One region of the Streptomyces sp. NPDC035033 genome, then DNA from elsewhere that is predicted to be linked to it. Evidence: predicted binding sites of a transcription regulator. Region 1 holds the regulator's gene; each other region holds the start of a gene.
The links. The regulator HrcA, encoded in region 1, represses chaperone genes, less so after heat shock. The targets are predictions, from matches to a motif close to TTNGCACTCNGNNNNNCNGAGTGCNAA.
Positions count from the first base shown of each region.

Region 1 (6,491 bases):
GCTCGACGCGGCCATCGGGGCCGGGCCGGACCACGTGAGCGCGTACGCCCTGATCGTCGAGGAGGGGACGCAGCTCGCGCGGCGGATCCGGCGCGGCGAGGTGCCGATGACCGACGACGACGTGCACGCCGACCGGTACCTGATCGCCGACGCGGCCTTCGAGGAGGCCGGGTTCTCCTGGTACGAGGTGTCCAACTGGACCACCTCCGAGGCCGGGCGGTGCCTCCACAACGAGCTGTACTGGCGCGGCGCCGACTGGTGGGGCGCGGGACCCGGCGCCCACTCGCACGTGGGCGGGGTGCGGTGGTGGAACGTCAAGCACCCCGGCGCGTACGCGGCGGCGCTCGGGGCCGGGAGGTCGCCGGGGGCCGGGCGCGAGGTGCTGTCCGACGAGGACCGGCGGGTCGAGCGGATCCTGCTGGAGCTGCGGCTGCGGGAGGGGGTCGAGCTGGGGCTGCTGAAGCCGGCGGGACTCGACGCCTCGCGGAAGGCGCTGGAGGACGGGCTGCTCGACGCGGGACCGTACGCCGCCGGGCGGGCCGTGCTGACCCTGCGGGGGCGGCTGCTGGCGGACGCGGTGGTGCGGGACCTGGTCGACTGAGGGGCCGCGGCCCCGGCCCGCTAGCCCGCCGTCACGAAGTCGATCAGTTCCTCCACGCGGCCCAGGAGCGCCGGCTCCAGGTCCTTGTAGGACGTGACGCGCTTCAGGATGGCCTGCCAGACCGCGCCCGTGTTCTCGGCGGGCCAGCCCAGGGCCCGGCAGGTGCCGGTCTTCCAGTCCTGGCCGCGGGGGACCTCCGGCCAGGCGGGGATGCCGAGGACGGAGGGCTTCACCGCCTGCCAGACGTCGATGTACGGGTGGCCGACGACCAGGACGTGCTCCGAGGTGACCTCGGCGGCGATCCGGGACTCCTTGGAGCCCGGCACCAGGTGGTCGACGAGGACGCCCAGCCGGGCGTCCGGGCCCGGGGCGAAGTCGGCGACGATCTCCGGGAGGCGGTCGACGCCCTCCAGGTACTCCACCACCACGCCCTCGATCCGCAGGTCGTCGCCCCAGACGCGCTCGACGAGCTCGGCGTCGTGGCGGCCCTCCACGTAGATGCGGCTCGTCCGCGCCACGCGCGCGCGTGCGCCGGGCACGGCGATCGAGCCGGAGGCCGTACGGGCGGGGCGCGCCGGCCCGCCGGACGCGGGGCGGACCAGGGTGACGACCCGGCCCTCCAGGAGGAAGCCGCGCGGCTCCAGCGGGAAGACCCGGTGCTTGCCGAAGCGGTCCTCCAGCGTCACCGTGCCCGCCTCGCAGCGGATCACCGCCCCGCAGAAGCCCGTCGAGACCTCCTCCACGACCAGGTCGGGGTCGGCCGGGACCTCGGGCACGGGGGCCCGCTTCTTCCAGGGGGGCGTCAGATCCGGGTCGTAGCTGCGCATTCCGGGGACGCTACGACACCCGGAAGCGGCGTGCCAGTTCATCGCGCTGGCGTCGGACGAACGCCGCGTCGACGACCGCGCCGTGACCGGGGACGTACAGGGCGTCCTCGCCGCCGAGGGCGAGGAGGCGGTCGAGGGCGTCGGGCCAGCGGGCGCCGAACGCGTCCGGGCCCGCCTGGGGCTCGCCGGACTCCTCGACCAGGTCGCCGCAGAAGACCACCTCCCGGTCGCCCGGCACGAGGAGGACCAGGTCGTGGCCGGTGTGGGCCGGTCCCACGTTGGCGAGGAGGACCTGCCGGCCGCCCAGGTCGAGGGTCCGCTCGCCGGTGACGACGTGGCGCGGGGCCACCAGCGCCTCCGCCGCCTCCGCCGCGGCCCGCTCCTCGACGCCCTGCCGCACCGCGTCCGCGTACAGCTCCTCGCGGGTCCGGGCGGAGGACAGCAGCTCCTCGGTGCCGACCGCGCCGAAGACCTCCGCGCCGGCGAAGGCCGCGGTGCCGAGGACGTGGTCGAAGTGGGGGTGGCCGAGTGCGATGTGCGTCACGCGCCGGCCGCCGGTGACCGCCTCCGCCTGGGCCCGGATCCCGGCGCCCTCGGCGAGCGTGGCGCCGGTGTCGTACAGCAGCACGGCCCGTTCTCCCACGACGAGGCCGGTGGTGGCGTCCCAGCCGGGGAGCCGCCGCCGGCCCACCCCCGCCGCGAGCCGTTCCCACCCCTGCGCCGCCCAGACCGCCTCGTCGATGTCCATGGGAGCGACGCTAGCGGGTCCGCCTCCTTGCCAGGAACGACGGGCCCGGCCGTACACTGGCCGGGGGTTTCCTGGCACTCGGACAGGGCGAGTGCCAAAAGCGGAGCAACCGGAACGGCGGAACGGGAGGTGTGCGCGTGCTGAGCGAACGCAGACTCGAGGTGCTGCGCGCCATCGTCCAGGACTACGTCGGGACCGAGGAGCCGGTGGGTTCCAAGGCGCTCACCGAGCGCCACAAGCTCGGTGTGTCGCCCGCCACCGTGCGCAACGACATGGCGGTGCTGGAGGAGGAGGGGTACATCGCCCAGCCCCACACCAGCGCCGGCCGGATCCCCACCGACAAGGGCTACCGCCTCTTCGTGGACCGGCTGGCCGGCGTCAAGCCGCTCTCGACCCCCGAGCGGCGCGCCATCCACAACTTCCTCGACGGGGCGGTGGACCTCGACGACGTCGTGGGCCGCACGGTGCGGCTGCTCGCGCAGCTGACCCGGCAGGTCGCCGTCGTCCAGTACCCCTCGCTCACCCGTTCCTCCATCCGGCACGTCGAACTGCTGTCGCTGGCCCCCGCCCGGCTGATGCTCGTCCTCATCACGGACACCGGGCGGGTCGAGCAGCGGGTGATCGACTGCCCCGCGCCCTTCGGCGAGACCTCCCTCGCCGACCTGCGGGCCCGGCTCAACAGCCGGGTCGGCGGCCGTCGCTTCGCCGACGTGCCGCAGCTGGTGCAGGACCTCCCCGAGTCCTTCGAGGAGTCCGAGGACCGCGCCACGGTCTCGACCGTGCTCGCGACCCTCCTGGAGACGCTCGTGGAGGAGCACGAGGAGCGGCTGATGATCGGCGGCACCGCCAATCTCACCCGCTTCGGACACGACTTCCCCCTGACGATCAGGCCCGTCCTGGAGGCCCTCGAGGAGCAGGTCGTGCTCCTCAAGCTCCTCGGCGAGGTCAAGGAATCGGGCATGACCGTACGCATCGGGCACGAGAACGCCTACGAGGGGCTGAACTCCACGTCCGTCGTCTCGGTCGGCTACGGTTCGGGCGGCGAGGCAGTCGCCAAACTCGGCGTGGTCGGACCGACCCGCATGGACTACCCCGGAACGATGGGAGCGGTACGCGCAGTGGCACGTTACGTCGGACAGATCCTGGCGGAGTCGTAAGTGGCCACGGACTACTACGCCACACTCGGCGTGCGCCGCGACGCTTCCCAGGACGAGATCAAGAAGGCCTTCCGCCGCCTCGCCCGCGAGCTTCACCCGGACGTCAACCCGGACCCGAAGACGCAGGAGCGGTTCAAGGAGATCAACGCCGCCTACGAGGTCCTGTCGGACCCGCAGAAGAAGCAGGTCTACGACCTCGGCGGCGACCCCCTCTCCGCCTCCGGCGGCGCGGGCGCGGCCGGCGGCTTCGGGGCCGGCGGCTTCGGCAACTTCTCCGACATCATGGACGCCTTCTTCGGCACGGCCTCGCAGCGCGGACCGCGCTCGCGGACCCGCCGCGGCCAGGACGCCATGATCCGCCTGGAGATCGACCTCAACGAGGCGGCCTTCGGCACCACCAAGGACATCCAGGTCGACACGGCCGTCGTCTGCACCACCTGTTCGGGCGAGGGCGCCGCGCCCGGCACCTCCGCGCAGACCTGTGACATGTGCCGCGGCCGCGGCGAGGTCTCGCAGGTCACCCGGTCCTTCCTCGGCCAGGTCATGACCTCCCGGCCCTGCCCCCAGTGCCAGGGCTTCGGCACCGTCGTCCCGACCCCGTGCCCCGAGTGCGCGGGCGACGGCCGGGTCCGCTCCCGCCGCACGCTGACGGTGAAGATCCCGGCCGGCGTCGACAACGGCACCCGGATCCAGCTCGCGGGCGAGGGCGAGGTCGGCCCCGGCGGCGGCCCCGCCGGCGACCTGTACGTCGAGATCCAGGAGACCCCGCACGAGGTCTTCCAGCGGCGTGGCGACGACCTGCACTGCACGGTCACCATCCCGATGACGGCGGCCGCGCTCGGCACCAAGGTGCAGCTCCAGACGCTCGACGGCCTGGAGGAGATCGACATCCGCCCGGGCACCCAGTCCGGTCAGTCGGTCCCCCTGCACGGCCGGGGCATCACGCACCTGCGGGGCAACGGGCGCGGCGACCTGATCGTCCACGTCGAGGTCCAGACCCCGACGAAGCTCGACCCCGAGCAGGAGCGCCTCCTGCGCGAACTGGCCAAGCTGCGCGGCGAGGAGCGCCCCACGGGCCAGTTCCAGCCTGGACAGCAGGGCCTGTTCTCGCGGCTGAAGGACGCGTTCAACGGGCGCTGAGCGGGTGGGCCCGCGCTGCTGGGGGTCCGGGGGTCGTCCCCCGGGCAAGCACGGTCAGCCGGGGCAGCAGGGCCTGTTCTCGCGGTTGAAGGACGCGTTCAACGGGCGCTGAGCGGACGCGTGGACGGGCGACGCGGACGGACGGCGGGTCCGTCCGGCGTGACCCCTGGGTGAGAGGGGCGGCACTCTGAGTGCCGCCCCTTTCCCGTGGGCGGGGAGGGGCATGACACGATGCCCATATGTCCACCACCGCACTGAACGATCTCTTCCGGTACCCGATCGTGCAGGCCCCCATGGCGGGTGGCGCCTCCTGTCCCGCGCTCGTCGGCGCCGTCGCGGAGGCCGGCGCGCTCGGCTTCCTCGCCGCCGGCTACAAGACGGCCGGCAGCCTCTACCAGGAGATCAAACAGGTGCGCGGGCTGACCGGACGGCCCTTCGGGGTCAACGTCTTCATGCCCCAGACCGGACCCGGCGCCGACCCTGCGGCCGTCGAGGTCTACCGGCACCAGCTCGCCGGGGAGGCCGGCTGGTACGAGACCGCGCTCGGCGACCCCGACTCCGGCCGTGACGACGGGTACGAGTCCAAGCTGGCGATCCTCCTGGAGGACCCCGTCCCCGTCGTCTCCTTCACCTTCGGCTGCCCGGCGCCCGAGACCTTCGAGGCCTTCGCCCGCGCCGGTACGTACACGCTCGTCACCGTCACCTCCGCCGAGGAGGCCCGCACGGCCCAGGCGGCCGGGGCCGACGCGCTGTGCGTCCAGGGCGTCGAGGCGGGCGGCCACCAGGGCTCGTACCGCGACGACCCGGCCGAGCAGCAGCCCGGCACCGGGCTGCTCGCCCTCCTCGCCCAGGTCCGGGAGGCGACCGCGCTGCCGCTCGTCGCGGCCGGCGGGCTCATGCGCGGCGAGCAGATCGCCGCCGTTCTCGCCGCCGGGGCCGCCGCCGCCCAGCTCGGCACCGCCTTCCTCGGCTGCCCCGAGTCCGGCGCCCACCCGCTGCACAAGCGGGCCCTGACCGACCCGCTCTTCACCCGGACCGCCCTCACCCGGGCCTTCTCCGGCCGGCCGGCCCGCGGGCTCGTCAACCGCTTCATGCGCGAGCACGGCCCGTACGCCCCCGCCGCCTATCCCGAGATCCACCACCTCACCGCCCCGCTGCGGAAGGCCGCGGCCGCCGCCGGCGACGCCCAGGGCATGTCCCTGTGGGCGGGCCAGGGCCACCGGCTGGCCCGCGAACTGCCCGCCGGGGAGCTCGTCGAGGTGCTCGCCGCCGAACTCGACACCGCCCTCACCGAACTCGCCGACCCGGCCCCCAGGAGTGCCCCATGACCGCCCCCGTCTTCGTCGTCGACACGATCCCGGACACCCGGCTGTTCACCCTGGACGGGCCCGAGGGCCGGCACGCCGTCTCCGTGAAGCGGCTCCAGCCGGGCGAGGACGTCGTCCTGACCGACGGCCGGGGCCGCTGGCTCGACTGCGTGGTGTTCGGCGTGGAGGGCAAGGACCGGCTGACCGTGGAGATTTCGTCGGTGTACGAGGACCCCGAGGAGCAGCCGCACCTCACCGTCGTCCAGGCCCTCCCCAAGGGCGACCGCGGCGAGCTCGCCGTCGAGACCATGACCGAGACCGGCGTCGACGCGATCGTGCCGTGGGCGGCCTCCCGCTGCATCACCCAGTGGCGCGGCGACCGCGGCCTCAAGGCGCTCGCCAAGTGGCGCTCCACCGCCCGCGAGGCCGGCAAGCAGTCCCGCCGCACCCGCTTCCCCGAGGTCGCCGACCTGATGACGACCAAGCAGGTCGCCCAGCTCCTCGCCACCGCCGACTTCACGGCCGTGCTGCACGAGGACCGCGACCACCCGAGCGGCGCCCTCGCCACCGCCGAACTCCCCGCGAAGGGCTCGATCGTGCTCGTCGTCGGCCCCGAGGGCGGGGTCTCCCCGGAGGAGCTGGCCGCCTTCGAGGCGGCGGGCGCGAAGCCGTACCGCCTCGGCCGGAGCGTGCTGCGGACCTCCACGGCGG
Region 1 is NZ_JBEZUZ010000064.1:12,622-19,112, forward strand. It holds gene hemW (radical SAM family heme chaperone HemW) at 1-601, shown strand, start outside; gene AB0E83_RS23995 (DUF3097 domain-containing protein) at 622-1,428, opposite strand; gene AB0E83_RS24000 (MBL fold metallo-hydrolase) at 1,439-2,176, opposite strand; gene hrcA (heat-inducible transcriptional repressor HrcA) at 2,314-3,333, shown strand; gene dnaJ (molecular chaperone DnaJ) at 3,334-4,473, shown strand; gene AB0E83_RS24015 (nitronate monooxygenase) at 4,713-5,801, shown strand; gene AB0E83_RS24020 (16S rRNA (uracil(1498)-N(3))-methyltransferase) at 5,798-6,491, shown strand, end outside.

Region 2 (6,491 bases), on a different contig from region 1:
GGTCGCCGATGCTCCGCATGGACTCCCTCCTCCGCCTTGCGAGCGCACGCACCAGACGCCGCTCCCTGATCCGGCCTGATCCGAAAGAGACGACCTAGACTGGAAGGGTCCACCCGCGGCTTCGCCCGTCGGAGGCGGCCATGACCTTCGTGCAGATCATCGAGTGCAGGACGAGCCGGGTCGAGGAGCTCAACCGGCTCATGGACCGGTGGGTCGAGGAGACCCGGGGGAAACGGACCGCCACCCGCGGCATCGTCGGGACCGACCGGTCCGACGCCTCGCACGTCGTGGAGATCGTCGAGTTCCCCTCGTACGACGTGGCCATGCGCAACTCGCAGCTGCCGGAGACCGACCGGATCTTCCGGGAGATGGTGGCCCTCTGCGACGAGATGCCGACCTTCACCGATCTGGACGTGGTCCGGGACGAGGCGCTGTACAAGGCGAACGCGCGGCAGCTGTTCGAGCGGCTGGCGGACGGCACGGACGTGGCGCTGCTCGACGTCCTGCTCGCCGAGGGCTACCACGACCACGATCCGGCGAACCCGCAGGACGCCATCGGGACGGACGCGGTCCGGCGCGAGGTGGAGGAGTGGCGCGCCGGCTTCGACTTCGCGTTCACCGTCGAGGACCAGATCGCCGACGGCGACCGCGTGTGCACCCGGTGGAGCTGGAAGGGGACCCACGTCGGCGACTTCATGGGCCTCCAGCCGACCGGCATGGAGGTCACCATGACCGGCACCACCGTCCACCGCTTCGGCGACGACGGCAAGATCGTCGAGGGCTGGTGGCAGTACGACCTGCTCGGACTGATGAACCAGCTCGGCGCGGTCGAGGCGTAGGGAGAGACACCGAGGCCCGGTGCCCCCGCGACGGGAGCACCGGGCCTCGCGACGTTCACACGTCAGTGGGAGTGGCCGTGACCGTGGCCGTGACCGTGGTCCGCCGGCTCCTCCTCCTTCTTCTCCACCACGAGGGTCTCGGTGGTGAGGAGCAGGGAGGCGATGGAGGCGGCGTTCTCCAGGGCGGAGCGGGTGACCTTGACCGGGTCGATGACGCCGGCCTTGACCAGGTCGCCGTACTCGCCGGTGGCGGCGTTGAAGCCCTGGCCCTTGTCGAGCTCGGCGACCTTGGAGGTGATGACGTAGCCCTCCAGGCCGGCGTTCTCGGCGATCCAGCGCAGCGGCTCGACGGCGGCGCGGCGGACGACGGAGACGCCGGTGGCCTCGTCGCCGGTCTTGCCGAGGTTGTCCTCCAGGACCTTCACGGCGTGGACGAGCGCGGAGCCACCACCGGAGACGATGCCCTCCTCGACCGCGGCGCGGGTCGCGGAGATGGCGTCCTCCAGACGGTGCTTCTTCTCCTTCAGCTCCACCTCGGTGGCGGCGCCGACCTTGATCACGCACACGCCGCCGGCCAGCTTCGCGAGGCGCTCCTGGAGCTTCTCGCGGTCCCAGTCGGAGTCCGTGGTCTCGATCTCGGCCTTGATCTGGGCGACGCGGCCCGCGACGTCGGCGGAGTCGCCGCCGCCGTCGACGATGGTGGTGTCGTCCTTGGTGACGGTCACGCGGCGGGCGGTGCCCAGCACGTCCAGACCGGCCTGGTCGAGCTTGAGGCCGACCTCCTCGGCGATGACGGTGGCACCGGTGAGGGTGGCCATGTCGCCGAGCATCGCCTTGCGGCGGTCGCCGAAGCCGGGGGCCTTGACGGCCACGGCGTTGAAGGTGCCGCGGATCTTGTTGACGACGAGGGTGGAGAGGGCCTCGCCCTCGACGTCCTCGGCGATGATCAGCAGCGGCTTGGAGCCACCGGACTGGATGACCTTCTCCAGGAGGGGCAGCAGGTCCTGGATGGAGGAGATCTTGCCCTGGTGGATCAGGATGTACGGGTCGTCGAGGACGGCCTCCATGCGCTCCTGGTCGGTGACCATGTACGGCGAGAGGTAGCCCTTGTCGAAGGCCATGCCCTCGGTGAAGTCGAGCTCCAGGCCGAAGGTGTTGGACTCCTCGACGGTGATGACGCCGTCCTTGCCGACCTTGTCCATCGCCTCGGCGATGAGCTCGCCGACCTGCTGGTCCTGCGCGGAGAGCGCGGCGACGGCGGCGATGTCGGACTTGTCGTCGATCGGGCGCGCGGTGGCGAGCAGCTCGTCGGAGACGGCCTTGACCGCGGCGTCGATGCCCTTCTTCAGGGCGGCCGGGGAGGCGCCGGCGGCGACGTTGCGCAGGCCCTCGCGGACGAGCGCCTGGGCGAGGACGGTGGCGGTGGTGGTGCCGTCACCCGCGATGTCGTTGGTCTTGGTCGCCACCTCCTTCACGAGCTGGGCGCCGAGGTTCTCGTACGGGTCCTCGATCTCGACCTCGCGGGCGATCGTGACACCGTCGTTGGTGATGGTGGGGGCGCCGAACTTCTTGTCGATGACGACGTTGCGGCCCTTGGGGCCGATCGTCACCTTCACCGTGTCGGCCAGCTTGTTGACGCCGCGCTCAAGGGCGCGACGGGCGTCCTCGTCGAACTTCAGGATCTTCGCCATGGGAGCGATTCAGCCCTCTCGGAAATCGGGTGGAAAAACAAACCGCGCCCCTGGACGCCCGTGGAGGGGGTCAGGGGCGCGGTTCACTGCACGTACGTCGTCTTACTTCTCGATGATCGCGAGCACGTCGCGGGCCGAGAGGACGAGGTACTCGTCGCCGTTGTACTTGACCTCGGTGCCGCCGTACTTGCTGTAGAGCACGACGTCGCCGACCTTCACGTCGAGCGGAAGGCGCTCGCCGTTCTCGAAGCGGCCCGGGCCCACGGCGAGGACGGCGCCCTCCTGGGGCTTCTCCTTCGCGGTGTCCGGGATGACCAGGCCAGAGGCCGTGGTCTGCTCGGCGTCGAGCGGCTGGACCACGATGCGGTCCTCGAGCGGCTTGATGGCAACCTTGGAGCTGGCGGTCGTCACGATCCGACCTCCCCCTTCGGAGATCTCGCGGGGTTAACTGTCTGAGGTGGCGACCAGGTGGATCCGTCGTCGCGGGTGCCGGACCTGCCCGTCGCTGTGTTGGCACTCTCCACTGGGGAGTGCCAGAGCCGAGACTATGACCGCGATTAGCACTCGGTCAAGCGGAGTGCCAATTCCTCACTCCGTGGCGGTTCCGGAAGGGCGCGGCGGGGCCGCGATCGGGTCTCGATCCGGGGAACGCGCGAGCGGATCACGGGGTTCCGTACGAAGGTGCCCCCATGGCCGCGTCCCGTCCCCCCGCCCCCACCGCCCTCGACGTCGCCCTCGCCGTGCTGCTGCTGGTGATCGACGCCGCCGCGCTGGGGATGCTCCTGCTCCTGACCGCGCTGGCGGCGCTGAGTTCGGGCGCCCCGGAGCATCCCGGGCAGCGGGCGGCGGGCGTCCCGCCGCCCTGGTGGTTCGTGGCGGCCATGGCGCTGATCGCCCTGTCCGGTGCGGCGCTGTGGCGCGGGGGGTGGTTCTGGGCGGGCGGGACGCAGATCGTCGTGGCGGTCCTGCTCGCCGGCGCCGCCCTGCTCTCCGCGGCCGAGGACCGGCTGCGCGAGGGCGCCCCCCGGCCCGTCCCCGGGGCGTCAGCCCCGGGAACCCTCCGCCCGGACGGTCTCCCCGTCCGGGCCGCGGTCCGCGACCCGCTCCACCGCCTTGCGGCCGAGGCGTTCGAGCGGGTCGACGGCGGAGGCGCAGCCGGTGAGGCCGAGGAGCAGGGCCGCGACCACGAGCGGGCGGAGCCGGCTCATACGTAGTCCTCCAGCTTGCCGACCGCGTACCCCTTGGACGTGATCACGTTCATCACCCGGCGGACCATGTCCGGCATGCTGCCCTTCCAGTCCTCCTCGCCGCGGAAGTGGGTGAGGACGATGTCGCCGGGGTGCAGGTCCCGGTCCCACTCGCGCCACTCCATGTGGTCGGGGAAGGCCTCGGAGGCCCAGAGCGGGACGGCCTTGACGCCGCAGGACTTGGCGGCGCGCAGGGTGTCCTCGTTGTAGTTGCCGTACGGCGGCCGGAAGAGCTCGGGGCGCTTGCCGTACTTCTTCTCGATGACGTCCTGCATCCCGCAGATCTCCCGCTTCTGGCGCGCGTAGGAGAGTCCGGGCAGGTACTTGTGGTTCAGGGTGTGGTTGTGGAGGGAGACGCCGCGCGGCTGGGACTTCTGCATCTTCGCGAAGTAGCCGTAGTCGTCGCTGACCACGTAGTCGCTGAGGAAGGCGCTGTACGGGATGTCCAGTTCGCTCATCATGCGGATGAGCTCGGGGTCCTTCTCGGCGCCGTCGTCGATCGTCAGGAAGACGACCTTCTCCTTGGTGGGGACGGTGGTGAAGACGGGCGGCAGTCCCTCGCCGTCGGTCTCGAACCCCTTCCGGGTGGTGATCCTCGGCTTCGTCCTCGGCGGGGCGGGCGCCTCCAGGGGCGTCAGCTTGAGGCCCCACTTCTTCGCGGCGGCGGCCCGCCGCTTCGCCCGCGCGGCCTTCTGCTCCGCCGCCACGGCCTTCTTCTCCCGGGCGAGCTGGGCGGCGGACTTGGCGGGGGCCTGCTGGCCGGCGGCGGGGGCCGGGGCGCCGGGGGCGCCGGGCTCGGCGCCGTCCCCGCAGGCGGCGGTGGAGGTGAGCGCGGCGACGAGGAGTGCGGCCCCCAGGGCGCGGCGCGAGCCACCCTTTGTCATCATTTCTTCCTTTTGTCGTACGACCGGTATGGCGCCGCATCCTGTCAGCGCGATCCGCCCGTCCGGCCGCGACACCGCCGTGGCGGCCCCACCGTCCCCCGCCCGGCCCACAGCGCACCCCCGGGGAGAATGGGACGGTGACCGACCTCGCCGCCTTCGCCGCCCTGCTCTCCCCCGAGGGCCAGACGCTCCTCGCCGCCCTGCGCGACTACGACCCCGCCCAGGAGCTGGCGGTCGCCTCCCGGCTGCGCCGCGACCACCCCGCCGAGCTGGTGTCGGCCGCCCTCGGCCAGGCCCGGCTGCGGCAGCGCGCGGTGGCGAAGTTCGGCGCGGAGGACGCGTACCGCATGTACTTCACGCCGAACGGCGTCGAGCAGTCCACCCGCGCCTCCGTCGGCGCCCACCGCGCGGCCCGGCTCAAGGAGCTCGGCGTGACCAGTGTCGCCGACCTCTGCTCCGGCATCGGCGGCGACGCGCTCGCGCTCGCCCGCGCCGGCGTCTCCGTCCTCGCCGTCGACCGCGACCCGCTGACCGCCGAGGTCGCCCGCGCCAACGCCGCCGCGCTCGGCCTCGACGGCCTGATCGAGGTCCGCTGCGCCGACGTCACCGAGATCGACACCCGCCCGTACGACGCCGTCTTCGTCGACCCCGCCCGACGCGGCGGCCGGGGCCGGATCTTCGACCCCGAGGCGTACTCGCCGCCGCTCTCCTGGGCGATGGACGCCGCCCGCAAGGCCCCGCACGCGGCCCTGAAGATCGCCCCCGGCATCCCGCACGAGACCGTCCCGGACGAGGCCGAGGCCGAGTGGATCTCGGACGGCGGGGACGTGAAGGAGGCGGTGCTCTGGTTCGGTACGGAGCCGGGCGCCCGCCGCGCCACCCTGCTGCCCTCCGGCGCGACCCTCACCGGCCGGGGCCTGCCCGACCCGCCGGTCCGCCCGGTCGGCCGCTACCTGTACGAGCCGGACGGCGCCGTCATCCGCGCCCACCTGGTCGCCGAGGTCGCCGAGGAGCTGGACGGCGGCCTGATCGACGCGACGATCGCCTACGTCACCGCCGACGCCCTGACCCCCACCCCGTACGCCGCCGCCTACGAGATCACCGACGAACTCCCCTTCAACCTCAAGAAGCTGAAGGCCCTGCTGCGCGAGCGGGAGGTGGGCAACCTGACGGTGAAGAAGCGCGGTTCGGCCGTCGAGCCCGAGGAGATCCGGCGCAAGGTGCGGCCCAAGGGCCCGAACGCGGCGACGGTGCTGCTCACACGTGTCGCGGGCGCCCCGACGATGCTGATCGGCCGGCCGGCACGAGCCTGAGCGCCGTCCGGAAGTGCCCGACGGCCTTGAAGAGCCCGATCAGGCCGTTGATCCAGAAGATCAGGGCGACGCCCATGCCGTACGCGACGAGGCCGTAGCCCTCCGACGGGCTCGCCGCGGCGGGCACGGCGAAGCCCAGCCACAGCCCGAGCCCGCACAGCACGGTGGAGACCACCATCCAGCAGGCGCTCAGCACCGGCCGGCGCAGCCGCGCGTCCGTCGGCCCGTGCCGGTCCAGGGCCGCCCACAGCAGCAGCCGCTCGCGCGCCACCCGGTCCCGGCGCACCCCGCGCACCGCGAGCCACACGCCCGGCACCATCACGCCGAGGCCCAGGAGGGCGGCGATCAGCCCGACGAAGAACGCGATCGGGTCGAGGATCGCCCCGTGGCCCAGCTCGACGAGCAGCACGCCGGTCATGCCCCAGCCCAGCTGGAGCACCAGCACCGCGCCCGCGAACAGCGCGAACCGCCCGCCCCCGAGCAGACGCCGCGTCAACTCCCCCAGGGCCAGCGCCCG
Region 2 is NZ_JBEZUZ010000011.1:59,288-65,778, forward strand. It holds gene AB0E83_RS07370 (ester cyclase) at 141-839, shown strand; gene groL (chaperonin GroEL) at 902-2,530, opposite strand; gene groES (co-chaperone GroES) at 2,633-2,941, opposite strand; gene AB0E83_RS07385 (DUF6234 family protein) at 3,220-3,744, shown strand; gene AB0E83_RS07390 (polysaccharide deacetylase family protein) at 3,735-4,661, opposite strand; gene AB0E83_RS07395 (class I SAM-dependent methyltransferase) at 4,799-5,974, shown strand; gene AB0E83_RS07400 (hypothetical protein) at 5,919-6,491, opposite strand, start outside.
Region 2: the regulator HrcA is predicted to act here: its motif matches at 3,088-3,114, upstream of groES (co-chaperone GroES).

Region 3 (6,491 bases), on a different contig from region 1:
CTCATGGCGAAATGCGCCATGAGGAAGATGAGGAGAAAGGGCCTCGCCTCCATGGCTGTAAACACCGTCGCACCCGCAACCGCCGCTGCCGACTCCGCCGCCCCCGCCGTCGATCTCGGCCCCGCGTCCGGACTCTCCTGCCGCGAATGCGGCCAGGTCTTCGCCCTCGGCCCGATCTTCGCCTGCGAACTCTGTTTCGGCCCCCTCGAAGTCGCCTACGACCTGCCGGTCGGCGACCCCGAGGCGCTGCGGAAGCGGATCGAAGCCGGCCCGGCCAACATCTGGCGGTACGCGCCGCTGCTGCCCGTCCCCGCCGACGTCGCCGAGAAGCCGAACCTGAACCCCGGCTGGACCCCGCTGGTCAAGGCCGACAACCTCGCCCGCGAGATCGGCGTCGCCCCCGGCAAGCTCTACGTCAAGGACGACTCCGGCAACCCGACCCACTCCTTCAAGGACCGGGTCGTCGCCCAGGCCATCGAGGCCGCCCGCGCCTTCGGCTTCACCACCCTCTCCTGCTCCTCCACCGGCAACCTGGCCGGCGCCGTCGGCGCCGCCGCCGCCCGCGCCGGCTTCCGCTCCTGCGTCTTCATCCCGCACGACCTGGAGCAGGGCAAGATCGTCATGGCCGGCGTCTACGGCGGTGACCTCGTCGCCATCGAGGGCAACTACGACGACGTCAACCGCTTCTGCTCGGAGCTCATCGGCGACCCGCTCGGCGAGGGCTGGGGCTTCGTCAACGTCAACCTGCGCCCGTACTACGGCGAGGGCTCCAAGACGCTCGCGTACGAGATCTGCGAGCAGCTCGGCTGGGTCATCCCCGACCAGCTCGTCATCCCGATCGCCTCCGGCTCCCAGCTCACCAAGATCGACAAGGGGCTCCAGGAGCTCATCAAGCTGGGCCTGGTCGAGGAGAAGCCGTACAAGATCTTCGGCGCCCAGGCCGAGGGCTGCTCGCCGGTCTCCGCCGCCTTCAAGGCCGGCCACGACGTGGTCCGCCCGCAGAAGCCGAACACCATCGCCAAGTCCCTCGCGATCGGCAACCCGGCGGACGGCCCGTACGTCCTCGACATCGCCCGCCGCACCGGCGGCGCCGTGGAGGACGTCAACGACGAGCAGGTCGTGGACGCGATCAAGCTGCTCGCCCGGACCGAGGGCATCTTCGCCGAGACGGCGGGCGGCGTGACCGTGGGCGTGACGCGCAAGCTCGTCGAGGCCGGTCTCATCGACCCGGAGCTCACCACCGTCGTCCTCAACACCGGTGACGGGCTCAAGACCCTGGACGCCGTTGCCGACACCTCTCAGGCGACCGCCACCATCCGCCCGAGCCTGGACGCGTTCCGCGACGCGGGCCTGGCCCGCTGACACCCGCCGACACCCGTACGGAGAGCACCGACATGGCCGTGAACGTCCGCATCCCCACCATCCTCCGCACCTACACCGGCGGCCGGGCCGAGGTCCCCGCCGAGGGCGCGACCCTCGCCGAGGTCATCGCCGACCTGGAGAAGAACCACACGGGCATCGCCGCCCGCGTCCTGGACGACCAGGGCAAGCTGCGCCGCTTCGTGAACGTGTACGTGAACGACGACGACGTCCGCTTCGAGCAGGGCCTGGAGACCGCCACCCCGGACGGCGCCGGCGTCTCGATCATTCCGGCGGTCGCCGGCGGCTGCTGAGCCGCCTTCCGGACCGGTTCCGTCCGGTCCTGCCCGGCAGTACTGAATTGCCCCTTCCGCGAGAGAAGCGGAAGGGGCAATTCTGCATGGTTGAGCGCGGTAGAGTTGGGGAAGTCCCCTCGATCGCTCATGCCGGACGCATATGAGAGCGGGTCGGGACGCGACGAGAACGCGCCAACAAGCGACCGAAAAGCGCACGCACTCTGTACCTTATGCGCCTTTCGCCCGGCCCGACTTGCCCCGCAATTCAAGGTTTTCTCCCTGATTCCCGTTTCCGGTCCGTTCAGAATTCTCGGCGGATTGCCCTGTTGCAGAGGGCAGTTGGACAGATACATTCAGCCGCGGTCGACGCGTTCCGGCGCAGGTTCTGACCCGGGTCCGTGAAGTGCGGGTCCGCGCAAGGGCCAGTAAGTAATAGGGGAGTTAGGCATGGCTCAGGGCACCGTCAAGTGGTTCAACGCGGAGAAGGGCTACGGCTTCATCGCGGTCGACGGTGGTGCGGATGTTTTCGTCCACTACAGCGCCATCCAGATGGATGGGTACCGCAGCCTCGAAGAGGGCCAGCGAGTCGAGTTCGAGATCTCGCAGGGTCAGAAGGGTCCGCAGGCGGACATGGTCAAGGTGACCGCCTGAGGCGCGGCGCGATCGGCCACCGGCGTCTCGTCGTCGAGGGGCCCGCATCCCCAGGGATGCGGGCCCCTCACGCGTTCCCGGACGCCCGCCGCCGCGGGGCCCGGCGCCCCGCCCCGCCCCTGCCCGGCCACTGTCCCGGCCCCTGCCCGGCCCCCGCCCCGCCCCTGCCCGGCCACTGTCCGGCTCCTGTCCCGTCCCCTGCCCGGACCCCGCACCGCCCCCGTCCTCTCCCCTGCCCGATCCACGAGAGTCGCTTGCACTCGCATGGGTCGAGTGCTAATCATTGGCGTTAGCACTCGGAAGGTGAGAGTGCTACGAGGATCGGGCAGACGAGGTCGCCGACCGAGTGGGGCAAGGAACCACGAGGGAGTGCGGGCCGTCCGTCGCGGGCGTCGGCGCGGTCCTGGAGCGTTATCCACCCCATGTCCGGGAGGACCACTTCACATGGCCAAGATCATCGCGTTCGACGAGGAGGCCCGGCGCGGTCTCGAGCGCGGCATGAACCAGCTCGCTGACGCCGTCAAGGTCACCCTCGGCCCCAAGGGCCGCAACGTCGTCCTCGAGAAGAAGTGGGGTGCCCCCACGATCACCAACGATGGTGTCTCCATCGCCAAGGAGATCGAGCTCGAGGACCCGTACGAGAAGATCGGCGCCGAGCTGGTCAAGGAAGTCGCCAAGAAGACGGACGACGTCGCCGGCGACGGTACGACCACCGCCACCGTCCTCGCCCAGGCGCTCGTCCGCGAGGGCCTCCGCAACGTCGCCGCCGGTGCCAACCCGATGGCCCTCAAGCGCGGCATCGAGAAGGCCGTCGAGGCCGTCTCCGGCGCCCTGCTCGACCAGGCGAAGGAGGTCGAGACGAAGGAGCAGATCGCCTCCACCGCCTCCATCTCCGCCGCCGACACCCAGATCGGCGAGCTCATCGCCGAGGCCATGGACAAGGTCGGCAAGGAAGGCGTCATCACGGTCGAGGAGTCCCAGACCTTCGGTCTGGAGCTGGAGCTCACCGAGGGCATGCGCTTCGACAAGGGCTACATCTCGGCGTACTTCGCGACCGACATGGAGCGCATGGAGGCCGCGCTCGAGGACCCCTACATCCTCATCGTCAACTCCAAGATCTCCTCGGTGAAGGACCTCCTCCCGCTCCTGGAGAAGGTCATGCAGTCGGGCAAGCCGCTGCTGATCATCGCCGAGGACGTCGAGGGCGAGGCCCTGTCGACCCTGGTCGTCAACAAGATCCGCGGCACCTTCCGCTCCGTCGCGGTCAAGGCCCCGGGCTTCGGCGACCGCCGCAAGGCCATGCTCCAGGACATCGCCATCCTCACCGGCGGCACGGTCATCTCCGAGGAGGTCGGCCTCAAGCTGGAGTCGGCCGGTCTCGACCTGCTGGGCCGCGCCCGCAAGGTCGTCATCACCAAGGACGAGACCACCATCGTCGACGGTGCCGGTGACAGCGAGCAGGTCGCGGGCCGCGTGAACCAGATCCGCGCCGAGATCGAGAACAGCGACTCCGACTACGACCGCGAGAAGCTCCAGGAGCGCCTCGCGAAGCTCGCCGGCGGCGTGGCGGTCATCAAGGCCGGTGCCGCGACCGAGGTCGAGCTCAAGGAGCGCAAGCACCGCATCGAGGACGCCGTGCGCAACGCCAAGGCGGCCGTCGAGGAGGGCATCGTCGCCGGCGGTGGCGTGGCCCTGCTCCAGGCCTCCAGCGTCTTCGAGAAGCTGGAGCTGGACGGCGACGAGGCCACCGGTGCCGCGATCGTCAAGCTCGCCCTGGAGGCCCCGATCAAGCAGATCGCGGTCAACGCGGGCCTCGAGGGCGGCGTCGTCGTCGAGAAGGTGCGCAACCTGACCCCGGGCCACGGCCTCAACGCCGCGACCGGCGAGTACGTCGACCTGGTCGCCGAGGGCATCATCGACCCGGCCAAGGTGACGCGCTCCGCGCTGCAGAACGCCGCGTCGATCGCCGCGCTCTTCCTCACCACCGAGGCCGTCATCGCCGACAAGCCGGAGAAGGCCGCGGCCCCGGCCGGCGGCGGCATGCCGGGCGGTGACATGGACTTCTGATCCTGAACGGATCGGTGGTTCATCGCTGAAACGCGAACCGAGGGCGGCACCCCTGCGCAGGGGTGCCGCCCTCGGCGCGTTCCCGGCCCTCAGACGACGGGCCGCACGAGGGCCTCGGCGAGCGGTTCGCCGGTGCGGCGGGCGTACGCGACGCGGGCCTTCACCTCGGCGAGCGTCCGGGGCCGGTAGCCGGGCCCGCACCCCTGGCAGCAGCTGGTGCGGAACCGCACGCCCGCGTGCAGCAGGACGGACAGCACCCGCCACCCCTCGTCGTCCCGCCGCCTCGGCGGCTGGAACGCGGATCCGACGCCCACCATCGGCTCCCCGCACCGCGGGCACCGGTGCTCGGGGCCGTGCTCGTACCCCTGCTTGTACGAGCCCCGGCACGGCAGGCACACGTACGAGGACCTGTTGACTCCCATGGGGGCAGGGTAGGGGCCCGGGGCACGGCCCCGCCCGCGGTTTCGCGCCCCGCGGCCGGCGGCACCCTTCGGACGAGGCCACTCCGCTTCCCGTCGGGTTTCGGCCACCTGTACGATCGCGCCAGTCGGCAGGTGGGGGCATCGGGCCGGCGCCCGCGCGCGACGCCCGCGGCCTTCGTGCCGCCGTTCCGCGCGCCCCTCCGTCGCCTGTCGCCATCGACGTTCCGCACGAGGGGACCCCCTTTCTTGTCCGTTCGAAGAACCGTCGCGCTCGCCCTGAGCACGACCCTGGCCCTCACCGGCCTCGCGGCCGCCACGGCCCCGGCCGCGGTGGCGGCCGACACGGCACCGTACGAGGTGACGATCCCCGCCCCGAGCGACCCGGACGCCCCGGCCCACGGCGAGGTGCGGGCCGTCGGGACCGGCGTGCAGGTGCTGGGCCCCCGACAGGTCCGCTGGCACGGCCTGAGCGGCGGGCGCACCGCCTACGGGCCGACCTGCGAGCCCGGCGAGTCGTTCTCGGCCGGTGACGTGCTCGTCTGCTCCGACGCGTACGACGGCGGCTACAGCGCCTTCGCCACCGTCCACGACTTCGCGACCGGCCGGACCGCCGACCTGGAGACCGGATCCGGCGAGGCGTGGCTGCCGCTCGTCGCGGGACGGCACCTGGTCCGGTCCGGGACCGGCGCCGACGGCGTCACCCTGTACCTCGTCGGCTACGGCGAGAACGCCCCCGCCGACCGCGAGGTGCACCTCCCGGACGCCACCGGGGAGCCGCAGGTCCTCGCCCAGGACGGCACGGGCGCGGTCCTGCGCTACGCCGTCGGCGAGGCCACCGCCGTCGGCCTGCTCGACTTCGCCGCCGGCACCGTCACGCCGCTGCCGGGCCCGGCGTTCACCGACGGCACCGTCCACGCGCGGTCCGCCGCCCTCGACGCGCGGCGGATCGTCCTCGGCGGGACGACCCAGGCCGTCGTCCTCTCCCGCACCGACCCGGCCGCCCCCGGCCGCACCGTCGCCCTGCCGCACCCCGCCACCGACAGCACCGCGCGGCTCGCCCTCGCGGGCGACTGGCTCCTCGGCCGGGCCGCGCTCCCCACGACGGACGACCCCCAGTACGCCGAGCTGTACGCCGTCCCGCTCGCCGGCGGCGCCTCCCGCGACCTCGGCATCACCGTCGGGGCCGGGGCACCGGCCGAGCGCGGGGCGGACGGCGCGGTGTACGTGGCGGGCACGCCGGACGCGGGCGCCTTCGGCGTGCAGCGGATCGCCCCCGGCACCGACGGCGCACCGGTCGCCAAGCCCTTCCTGCCCCTGCCCGGGGTCTTCCCCCGGGAGAGCCTGACCCTCTCCCAGGGACGGCTCGTGTCGCAGACCGCCAACGGCACCTCGGACCGGGTGCTCCAGGGGTACGACCTCGCCCTCACGGGCACGCACGCGGCGACCGCGCGGTGGAGCTGCGACTCCCTGGTGCCGGCCGCGAACTGCCCGCAGATCCTGCCCAGCGCGACCTACCCGCGCTGGTGGACGGACACCGGCGACGGCCGGCTCGTCACCCTGGAGAGCGTGAGCCGCACCGACTGCGCCGACTGCGCCGTCGCGATCCACGTGACGACCCCCGGCAGCGGCGGCTCCACCCGCAGCGTCGTGGTCAAGCACGCGAGCCGGCTCACCCCGGCCACCCTCGTGCGCGCCT
Region 3 is NZ_JBEZUZ010000088.1:27,234-33,724, reverse strand. It holds SAM riboswitch class I at 1-34, shown strand, start outside; gene thrC (threonine synthase) at 52-1,362, shown strand; gene AB0E83_RS28230 (MoaD/ThiS family protein) at 1,395-1,673, shown strand; gene AB0E83_RS28225 (cold-shock protein) at 2,103-2,306, shown strand; gene groL (chaperonin GroEL) at 2,751-4,373, shown strand; gene AB0E83_RS28215 (deoxyxylulose-5-phosphate synthase) at 4,463-4,795, opposite strand; gene AB0E83_RS28210 (FG-GAP-like repeat-containing protein) at 5,042-6,491, shown strand, end outside.
Region 3: the regulator HrcA is predicted to act here: its motif matches at 2,560-2,586, upstream of groL (chaperonin GroEL).